DNA from 2 places in the Serratia grimesii genome. Region 1 is predicted to be linked to the other one. Evidence: predicted binding sites of a transcription regulator. Region 1 holds the regulator's gene; the other holds the start of a gene.
What was found. Region 1 encodes LexA, which represses DNA repair genes until DNA is damaged. Its sites were predicted from a motif close to TNCTGTATGTACATACAGNA; they were not measured.
Positions count from the first base shown of each region.

Region 2: a site for LexA is predicted at 3,354-3,373, ahead of umuD (translesion error-prone DNA polymerase V autoproteolytic subunit). Genes of this name have one in related genera too.

Region 1 is NZ_LT883155.1:4,676,836-4,682,456, forward strand. Features, by position in the region: gene zur (zinc uptake transcriptional repressor Zur) at 41-553, shown strand; gene SGBXF1_RS21825 (CsbD family protein) at 647-856, opposite strand; gene dinF (MATE family efflux transporter DinF) at 1,122-2,462, opposite strand; gene lexA (transcriptional repressor LexA) at 2,564-3,172, opposite strand; gene SGBXF1_RS21840 (diacylglycerol kinase) at 3,294-3,662, opposite strand; gene plsB (glycerol-3-phosphate 1-O-acyltransferase PlsB) at 3,812-5,621, shown strand, end outside.
Region 2 is NZ_LT883155.1:3,394,893-3,400,513, forward strand. Features, by position in the region: gene SGBXF1_RS16055 (hypothetical protein) at 102-1,028, shown strand; gene SGBXF1_RS16060 (SDR family oxidoreductase) at 1,190-1,933, opposite strand; gene SGBXF1_RS16065 (dTMP kinase) at 2,129-2,740, opposite strand; gene umuD (translesion error-prone DNA polymerase V autoproteolytic subunit) at 2,986-3,339, opposite strand; gene SGBXF1_RS16075 (hypothetical protein) at 3,511-3,825, opposite strand; gene SGBXF1_RS16080 (ATP-binding cassette domain-containing protein) at 3,973-5,621, opposite strand, start outside.

The sequences.
Region 1 (5,621 bases):
CATGGTAAAATCGGCTTTTTTACGTACCGGGAAATTTGCCATGAACTCAAGCACCCAGGAAAAACTGCTGGCGCAGGCTGAACAACTCTGTCAGCAACGCAATGTGCGACTGACACCGCAGCGGCTGGAAGTGTTACGCCTGATGGCACAACAGCCCGGTGCCATCAGCGCTTATGACCTGCTCGATCTGCTGCGCGTCGCTGAACCCCAAGCCAAACCGCCAACGGTTTACCGTGCGCTGGACTTCCTGTTGGAACAAGGCTTCATTCACCGGGTCGAGTCAGCCAACAGCTACGTGCTGTGTCATCACTTTGAACAACCGATGCATACTTCCGCGCTGTTTATTTGTGATCGCTGCGGTCAGGTGACAGAACGCACGACTGAAGGGATCGAAGATACGCTGCAAAAACTGGCTAAAGAGTCGGGTTTTGTCCTGCGTCATAGCGTAGTGGAAGCACACGGTCTGTGCGTCGCCTGCGTTGAAGTAGAAGCTTGCGACAGCAAGCATGATTGCGGCGAACATGACCATAGCATTGCTATCAAGAAGAAATAAGCGGGGTTAGCAGGCACCTCCCTGTGTCTGCAGACTTGGCGTCAAGGGGGGAGACACCAAGCTTCTGGCCGCAATCTGCTGCTGCCTATCGCTCTACCAGCGATATTTGTTGTGATCTTCCCAAGACTTCACTTCTTTTTCGGCCGCCTCTTTCTGGTAGCCATAACGCTCTTGGATTTTACCGACAAGCTGTTCGCGTTTCCCTTCGATGACCGTCAGATCGTCATCGGTCAGCTTGCCCCATTTTTCCTTCACTTTCCCTTTAAACTGCTTCCAGTTACCGTCGGCTTGATCTTTGTTCATAGTATCTCCGTTAACCTGTGGTGAATCAGTTTCAGATCCTGCTGGCCGAGGAGAATCCCCGTTCACTTCGCCAGCCACATGATTAATTATAGAAGCAGATAGCGACAAACAAATAAAAACCAGAATTAAAATCCATTTTTAAATCAAAAATAAGAAAAAAACGCCAACAAACAACTTCCTATGCGACATTATTCGCAGGCGATAATATGTAACAAAATACAAATTAAAACATAAATGAATTTTATGTTTTAGTGAGAAAATCACATCATTGCGCGGTTGAAAACCAGCTGCCGCGCAGCCTGTGACGGTGCCAAATCCATCCAAGCGCGATGCCACGCAGCGCAAGAAAGACCGCCAGCGCCAACCATAATCCATGGTTGCCCAAGACAGGCACGCTTAACAGCGTCAAGCCGTAGCCCGCAGCCGCTACGGCCATGCTGTTACGCATTTCTGCGCCGCGAGTTGCACCAATGAACATGCCATCCAGTAAATAGCACCACACCCCTACCAGCGGGAGCACCACCTGCCAAGGCAGATAGTCTCTCGCCATCGCGCGCAGTTCTGGCAGCGAGGTCAATGCCGCAATGATTTGCTGCCCGGCAAACGCATAAACCACACCAAAGGCCAGCGCCACCAAACAGGCCTGTCGGCAAGCAGCCCGCCACACCTTGCGCAATTGGCTATCATCGCGTGCGCCATAGGCATGACCAGAGTGCGCTTCTACCGCGTAGGCAAAACCATCAAGCGCATAAGCGGTAAAGGTCAGTAAATTCATCAGTACCGCATTGACTGCCACTACGTCACCGCCAAGTCTGGCACCGAAGATAGTCAACGATGCCAAGCACAGCTGCAGCAACAGTGAGCGCAACATAATATCGCGGTTCAGCGCGAGCAGACGCCGGAGGTTTCCGCGCCAGGCATGGCGCAACATGGGTACCGAAATACCGCGTATGCGCATTACACGCCAGGACAGCCATAGCCCCAGCAGCAGCGTGGCATATTCAGACAAAGCCGTCGCTGTCGCCGCCCCCTGAACATTCCACCCCAGCCCCATCACCAGCCAGATATCCAGTACGATATTTAATAGATTACCGACAATCAGCAGAACGACCGGCGCCCGCACGTATTGCACGCCAAGCAACCAGCCCAAGATCACCATATTTGCCAATGCCGCTGGCGCGCTCAGCCAACGGATTTCAAGAAACAACCGTGCCTGCTCAAGCACCGCGTTATCGCCGCCGACAATATGCAGTGCCGTATTGATCAACGGATGGCGTAGCAACACGATAGCGACACCGGCCAATACCGCCAGCAACAGCGGTTGCATAAAGGCGCGTGCCAATCCCTGCGGGTTTTGTGCGCCCAACGCCTGTGCCGTCAACCCGGTGGTACTCATGCGCAAGAACAGCAGCAGCATAAACAGGAAGCTGGTGGCCATCGCGCCAACCGCCACGCCCCCCAAGTAAATCGGACTATCCAGGTGGCCAATGACCGCTGTGTCGACCAACCCAAGCAGTGGCACAGTGATATTGGAAAAGATCATCGGTAGCGCAAGACGCCACAAGGCTTTATCGGTATCGCTGGTAAAAGCAGAAATCAGGCGCATAGTGAAATGTTCCCGTGGCAGTGCGGTTTTAATCAGTCAGAAATGACATCGCCCCAGAGCTGGGGCGATTTAAATCAGAGAACGATGTTCGGGCGTGGGGATTAAACCCAGTCGCCATTGCGGATCACACCGACCGCCAGACCTTCAATGGTGAAATTCTGCTGGCGCAGATCAACCACAATCGGTTGGAACTCACTGTTTTCTGGCAGCAGTTCAACGACATTGCCGTGTTTTTTCAGACGCTTAACTGTGACTTCGTCTTCAATACGCGCCACAACGACCTGGCCGTTACGTACGTCCTGAGTTTTATGTACCGCCAGCAGGTCGCCGTCGAGAATACCGATATCACGCATCGACATACCGTTAACCCGCAGCAAGAAATCTGCACTCGGTTTGAATAAGGAAGGATCCACTTTGTAGTGCCCTTCGATATGCTGTTGCGCCAACAGCGGCTCACCAGCGGCCACGCGGCCAATCAGCGGTAAACCTTCTTCATCTTCCATCAGCAAACGAATGCCGCGCGACGCACCAGAGACGATCTCGATGACGCCTTTACGCGCCAATGCTTTCAGGTGTTCTTCTGCAGCATTTGGCGAGCGGAACCCCAGACGCATGGCGATTTCGGCGCGCGTTGGCGGCATGCCAGTGGACGAAATATGATCGCGAATCAGATCATAGACCTCTTGCTGTCTGGTAGTTAGTGCTTTCATTCCGCCCCCTGTTTGTTTATACAGTCTTGCTGTGAGTATATACAGGTAAGTGCGGCTTGGGAACCGAAGAATGAATAAAAATCAGGGATTAGCGACCCATGTCGCAACAGGGCCACCCCACTCAGGCAAAGTGCTGCCAGAGTACCGAGCCCCAGACAAACAGTGCCAAAATAATTGCCAGTGAAACTGCCGCCGACCCCATATCTTTCGACCGGCCCGAAAGCTCATGATGTTCAGTACCCACCCGATCGACAATCGCCTCAATCGCGCTGTTGAGCATCTCGACGATCATCACCAGCAGCACCGATCCGATCAGTAAAATGCGTGCTATCGCACCCACGTCCAGCCAAATCGCCAGTATGATAGCCAGCACGGTCGCCACCAGTTCTTGGCGGAATGCAGCTTCATGCTGCCAGGCAGCGGAAAAGCCTTTATAAGAGTAGCCGGCGGCTTTAATAATACGGGTCAGGCCGGTTGCTTGGTTTGCCATGTTTTTTAGTGCCTTTCACAGAGGTAAGTCATAATTAAAGAGTCTAGGCCAGGAAATGCTTCCGGCTCTCGGTTTTCCAACACCACAGATCTGCTACCCGGTTTCTGGTATGCTTGCGGCGCATTGCTAACAAGAGGCTTCACGTTGTTATGTCAGGTTGGCGTAAAATTTATTATAAACTATTGAATTTACCACTCAAATTGTTGGTAAGAAGTAAGGTTATCCCTTCAGATCCGGTCACGGAGTTAGGGTTGGATCCCTCACGGCCGATTTTGTATGTTTTACCTTATAATTCCAAGGCGGATTTACTGACGCTACGCACCCAGTGCCTGGCGCAGGATCTGCCCGATCCCCTCAATCCGCTGGAGATAGACGGTACCGTGCTGCCTAGCCACGTGTTTATTCACGACGGCCCGCGCGTATTCCGCTACTACACACCGAAAGAAGAGTCAGTAAAACTGTTTCACGACTATCTGGATCTGCACCGCAGTAATCCGGATCTCGATATTCAGATGCTGCCTGTTTCAGTGATGTTTGGTCGTTCTCCAGGCCGCGAAGGCCATGGCACGCCGCATCTGCGCCTGCTTAACGGTGTACAGAAGTTCTTTGCCGTGTTGTGGCTCGGCCGCGACAGCTTTGTGCGTTTCTCCAACACCGTTTCGCTGCGTCGCATGGCGACGGAACACGGCACGGACAAAACCATCGCACAAAAACTGGCGCGCGTAGCACGAATGCACTTCTCGCGTCAGCGTCTGGCAGCCGTTGGCCCAAGCCTGCCGGCCCGTCAGGACCTGTTCAACAAACTGTTGGCGTCCAAAGCGATCGAGAAAGCAGTCGAAGACGAAGCGCGCAGCAAGAAAATTTCCCATGAGAAAGCCCAGCAGAACGCCATTGCGCTGATGGAAGAAATCGCTGCTGACTTCTCATATGAAACTGTGCGCCTTTCCGACCGCGTGTTGAGCTGGACCTGGAACCGGTTATATCAAGGTATCAACGTCACCAACGCCGAACGCGTGCGTCAGTTGGCACAAGACGGCCATGAGATCGTTTATGTGCCCTGCCACCGCAGCCACATGGACTACCTGCTGCTTTCTTACGTCCTGTATCACCAGGGCCTGGTGCCGCCACACATTGCCGCCGGTATTAACCTCAACTTCTGGCCGGCTGGCCCGATCTTCCGCCGCCTGGGTGCCTTCTTTATCCGCCGGACGTTCAAAGGCAACAAACTGTATTCGACGGTGTTCCGCGAATACCTCGGCGAACTCTTTAGCCGTGGTTACTCAGTGGAGTACTTTGTCGAAGGTGGTCGTTCTCGTACCGGACGTCTGCTGGAACCGAAGACCGGCACTCTGTCGATGACCATTCAGGCAATGCTGCGCGGCGGTTCTCGCCCGATCACACTGGTGCCGATCTACATCGGTTACGAGCACGTGATGGAGGTGGGCACCTACGCTAAAGAATTGCGTGGCGCGACCAAGGAAAAAGAGAGCCTGCTGCAGATGCTGCGTGGTCTGCGCAAGCTGCGTAATCTCGGCCAGGGTTATGTCAACTTCGGTGATCCACTGCCGTTGACCACTTACCTGAACCAGAACGTGCCTCAATGGCGTGAATCGATTGATCCTATCGAATCCCAACGCCCAAGCTGGTTGACGCCGACGGTTAACGATCTGGCGGCCAAGATCATGGTGCGCATCAACAATGCCGCCGCGGCTAACGCCATGAACTTGTGCTCCACGGCGCTACTGGCTTCACGCCAACGCTCGCTGACCCGTGAGCAGTTGCTGGAGCAGCTTGAATGCTATCTGCAACTGATGCGCAATGTGCCTTATGCCAGCGATGTCACCGTACCGACCCAGACGCCAGATGAGCTGCTGGATCACGCGCTGAACATGAATAAGTTTGAGGTCGAGAAGGATAATATCGGCGATATCATCATCCTGCCACGCGAGCAGGCAGTCC
Region 2 (5,621 bases), 1.3 Mb from region 1:
GCAGACGTTTTTCGGTTTGTCGGGCCGAAAGGTAAGTAATACTATAATTTTGAAAAGCTTAAAATAAGTAAGACGCATAAACATGAAGTTAAAGGACAGACATGACAGCATATTCAAACTCTGATGCGGCAAGGGACTTACGCCCGGCCTTAGACAAGGCGCCCGCAGGCGCTGTGAACGGAGAATGGTTCTTTATCACCGAGCAGGCTGGAGTCTCCTCACAGTCCGGAGGCTATATGTATGCAGACGGGAGTCACGGTGCAAAGGGTAACCACTCCTTTCAGAAGATCCAGGAGGTTGTCGAGAAACTCGAAGCATCACGGATACAGCCCTTTAATAAGGTTATTGTTCGCTGGACAAGGTCTAAAATACCGTTAGTACGGGGGCGCGTTACGGTTGACACAATATTCGACGAGGCAATTGTACCGCGCGGTCCTCAAAACCCGATTTATGAGGCAGCCGCTGTAGCAAGGCGAGCTTTTTGGGAAATGTATGGCGGCGTCTCAGATGGCTTTGCTGCTGAACGAGGTGACGCAAATGTACACAACCAGACGAAATGGTTCGGGCCCCATCGCCGGGTGATCAACACTAAGAGTAACACCAAATTAACGCTGGCCACTGATGGCCTCTCGACGCCCTGGGCCGGCATTGCAGACCCGGAAAATGGCGTAGGATGCGAACTTTTCATGGAATTAGATGCTTCGGATATTACCAGCCATCAGATTGATGACTGGGCTCATCTATTAATTAGCTTAGGAGATCTCGTTGCCGATGGGCATGAGATCGCTGCCGATGTTGAAAAATATGGAGCAATCCTGTTTTGCACTCTTACGGGCGATTATAACCCAATGACCCGGATCATTCTCAGCCGTGATGGTCGTAGGATTGATAATTTGCCTTTCGGTTCAGTTCCGCTGATCCGTGTAACGCCGATAGCAGAGTCAGAGATTGAACACCTGGACCAGTCCGATGAATGGGCATCAAACGCAGCAAGACATGCTCTCGCGGAACGGCGGATAGAAACATAGTTAATTATCACGAAGTTATTCACACCCCCTTATTCACACCCCCTTACGAGGCAGAGTGAGTCAGTCACCTTCCTTTAAAGGAAGAACAGCATCAAATGATCGAACCTTGTTCAGCTGTGAGCGAAAGTGGACGTTGACTATTCTGTTCAACGTCACCAAATTCAGCCCCTAACCTTCAGGTCTTCGCGCGTTGGACCTTGAAAGTAGATGCTACTTATATGGCAACTGCGAGGTTGAGCCAGCACAAAACGAATCGTTTCCCAGATCGATCGCCCATTCATCAGATGCTCCCCCATTCTGGATTGATTATCGACAAATATATCTAACCCAGTAAGTTCGAAATCCGGTGGGTACAACCCAGTAACACGTATGTTTTCTTCGGACAACTGCTGGGACAGTTTAGTTGTAAACCCGCTAAGCCCATGTTTGCTGGCGAAAAAAGCAGGATGCGCAATTGAATCCGTAAAATTCGGAATCCCACATGCAGATATAATTGAGATGATATCAGCGCTGTCTGAACGTCTTAACCCAGGCAACAATGCCTGAGTCAGTAGGATCGAACCTGTCAGGCCTGAACTGATGGTATTGATAATTTCTGTGTCAGGTTGATCGTCTAACGTTCCTGACAACCACTGAGCAGCATTGAGGATTAAAATGTCTATGGGCTTGTCTGAAGTTAACAGCTGTGAAGAAAACTGAGAAAGGGATTCAGGCTGGGTTAAATCACAGATATATCCTTTTGCAATGCCGCCTTCAGCAGTGATGATGCTGCAGGTTTTTTGAATATCATCAGCCCGCCGCGCGCAAAAATCCACTTCGACGCCTTCTCGCGCCAACCACACGCACAGCGCCTGACCAAATCCTCCGCCTCCACCGGTAATAACAGCTCTTTTACCTCTCAGCATCTTCATGCATCCTTTTATCAATGAGTATGTATTGATGGAGATATAGCATGGGAAGGCGGAGTGATATCTTTCAGTTAGTGCCCTTTTTACATGAGGAATATAAATAAGCTGCACTGCAAACTGTTTAATAGTGTGCCAGGGGATTAGCAACTTCCTCTATTGGCACAAAACTGCCCATGGCAAGCACGTAGTGCATCATCCAAGCACTCTGTAGATCTCGGAAATCACTTGCATCGTTGCGTCTTCAATCATTCCTTCATTACGGCATAAAATCCAGCCGTGATTTGCAATTTCTTGCTCGAACGCCTTGGTACAAGCGACATGCTCTTCCAGCTTATAAATCACCGTGCTACTTAGCCCACGCGGTCGGGCCGCGGCCCTCGCCCATGAAATATCAGGCGCAGTAACAACCCCAACATGCAGGTCTGGTGTGCGCACGTTTCGCTCAATGTTAAGTTGTAAAATCTCTGAAAATGGAACCATCCGGCGAAACGCGGCATCCGACGGGTACCAACGATCCATCAGGATAATGCTGTCCGGGGGCTGTTTAGTCAGCACTTGCTGGGAAATCCAGGCACGGCTATCAGCAAGGCGCTTACAAACCTCCAATTCCAAATCCAGGCTGGGATTTCTGGCGAGCTTATTAACGAGGGCCATTGTTTCCCCTCTGTAAGGATCGCTTTTTTTCTCGCAAAGTCGGACCACCTTCTTGTTGTCTGCCCTTAGTACTTTCGTAATGGCCTCCAACAGTGTGGTTTTACCGGCTCCTTTAGGCCCATCCAGAGAAACAAACAGTTGACGACTCATTCTTGAAATGACGATTGATATAGGGTTTTTGTATAGCGTGCATCTGGCAAAAGCATCTTACTTCCTTCGTTTGAATAGCAGCCCGCTCTGCGTTCGTTGGATTAGGTACCCTAACTCAAGGTCACCCTTATCAACATCAGAAATGTGAAACATTAGTTATACCTGATTCATTTTTAGCTTTTAAAGCTACCCTATCTTTTCTAATTGGCCTGCCCGCCTTTGATTATCACATTGAAGCTAGCTTTTCAGGCATCCGGCGACGAGGATGATGGAGTATGAAGTCTGCAAAGAGTGAGTAGCAGACGTTTCACGGTAAATTCCCCGTCGACTGCGGCAATCACTATGCTGTCATGTTCAGGTTTTTCTGCGCGGTCAACGATCAGCAGGTCACCCGACAATATCCCGCCATCGACCATTGATTCCCCCGTTGCACGGATAAAGTATGTTGCTGCCGGATGACGAATAAAATCATTTAAATCAAGTGATTGTTCAATATAATCGTCGGCTGGGCTTGGGAACCCAGCAGGGCATTGCGCACCGAAAAATGGCAGCTTAAACGTGATTTCTGGTGAAAATCTGAACAGCTTGGTAATGGTCATCGTTTCTATATCTTTGCTGTATAAATACACAGTGATCATAAGCGAAACAGATAGACCTGCAAGCCCCGCAACCGCGATGCTGACAGGGCAAGAAGTAACTCAATAATTATCCGAATGATTTAGCTTGCCGGAAACGCTGATTTTTACCGACGATTGCACACACGTTATCCACTAAATTTGTGGATAACGTTGATGTTTCCCGTGGCGCAGCGCCTCATTCTGTCTCAGGTACCCTTCAACTGCAGTCAGTTGTTCACACAGCTCTGTCAGGGCAGCGGTTGAATCCGAGGCGAAGGCTCCGACCGCACCGGCCGCCACGATACTGTTGGTCACCACGGCCAGCCAGTCGGCGGCGCTGCCGGTCTCTGTCAGGCCAAACAGCAGGCCTCCCACCAGAAGTACCAGGCAGGTCAGCGCTGCACTGATCACGGCCGTCAGGACGACATCCCCTGCCCCGCGGGCTATTTTGCGCCAGCATGCCGTCACGCCGGGCTCGTTCGGGCGGGGCGGTATCACATCGGCAGCGTGTTGTACCGTGCCCGTAACGCGGCCTTTCCTGCCCTTGATACGGCTGAACAGTGTCATCATTTCCCCCTGCGGTCTCCGTGGCCGGCGGGGGGTGAGGACGGGGTATTAACCCGCAATGTCCAAGTTGCCTTTTTCCAAGATGGATTGAATATAAGCATTTTTTCCAGCAAGTGATGCAAAATTACCTCGTTCAACAATTCCATCCTGATCCAATACTATTATCTCATCTGAGTAATCAAATGTTGAACGCCGGTGACTGATATTGATGACGATAGCTAAAGGGTAGGCCGATTTTATGCTTTTCAGCACTGCTCTTTCATTTACAATATCCAGTGACGAGGTGATTTCGTCGAGAATAATGATTTGTGGCTGCCGGAGAAACAATCTGGCCAATGACAGGCGTTGTCGTTGCCCACCTGACAAGGTCATACCATTATCTCCTATTGGCAAATCTAACAATTCAGCGGGGCTGTCGCAGGGAATATCATTAAATTGAGCCAATTGCAATGCCGTGAGTAGTTTTTCATCCGATGCATGCGGGCTCGCAATTTGTAAATTAAAGCGAAGAGTATCCATGAAGATATAGTCATTTTGTGATACATGAAACATTAACTCCGCTCGTGTCTTATCCGACATTTCATTTATTGGTGTTTCATTAATATATATATGGCCTGAGTCAGGTATGAGCTCACCAGCAATCAGTTTAGCCAGGGTACTTTTCCCGGCTCCGCTTGGGCCGGTCAAGGTATAGAAACCTGGATTTGAGAACGTTAAATCCATGTTGTTTATTGCGTTCGTTCCATTTTTTTCATACGAAAACAGGACCTTTGAGAGCGTCACAGAGATATTTTTACCTTGGGCCTTGTTCATCACCGGATGATCATTTCGGGGGGGCGTGCCCATATCAGTAACAAACTTATAAAGCGATACCATGGATTTTTGCATTGCGGTATACATGGAGCCGATATTCTCAAGGGGAGCAGCCAATAGCATAATGTAGGAAGATACCATAACAAAGTGACCTAGAGTGATATCTTGACTCATGACACGATAAAAGGAGAGTAAGAAAGAGGCACCAAAAAATAGAACGCTTAAAATAGACTCAATCAACAGAAACCGGAAGTCGGCCTTAAGCAAGGCTTCATGTTTCGCTTCTATTGAATTGAGTAAGTTTTTATATCTACCGAACAAAAAATCATAAGAGTTGCAAACTCTAACTGCATCTATATTCTTAACACTGTCTGTGATTACGCTGTATTTTTTCACTGAGGAAGAATAAAAATCAGAATACAGATTAACAATGCGCGGGTTAAATTTTCTTTTCGTCCAAAGATAAATAATAAAGTAAAGCACGAAGAGCAATGCAACAACCACATCTCCAGACATCAATATTATTGAAATGCTAAACAATAATTGCAGGAGTGGGGGTAGCAAGTTGTGCGAGATGTTTCTCAGTAACGTTGTCAGTTCGTCAACCGCCTGATTCAACCTCTGTGTGATATCACCGGTATTCTCATTTTTCGTCATTTTATTGGAGGTAAACAAACTTTTAAAATAACTATCTGTCAGACTAATGACAACGTTGTTACGCAACGACGTTATCAAAATAAAGCTCACTGCCGAGGATAGTTTTTTTATGCTCATCAGCGCAATATAACTAATGGCAAGACCAATAACCGCAACGGATAAATTGTACTCTTTTATCTCGATGGCATTGACCAGATATGACATAATGACGGGTTGCACTGAAAAAA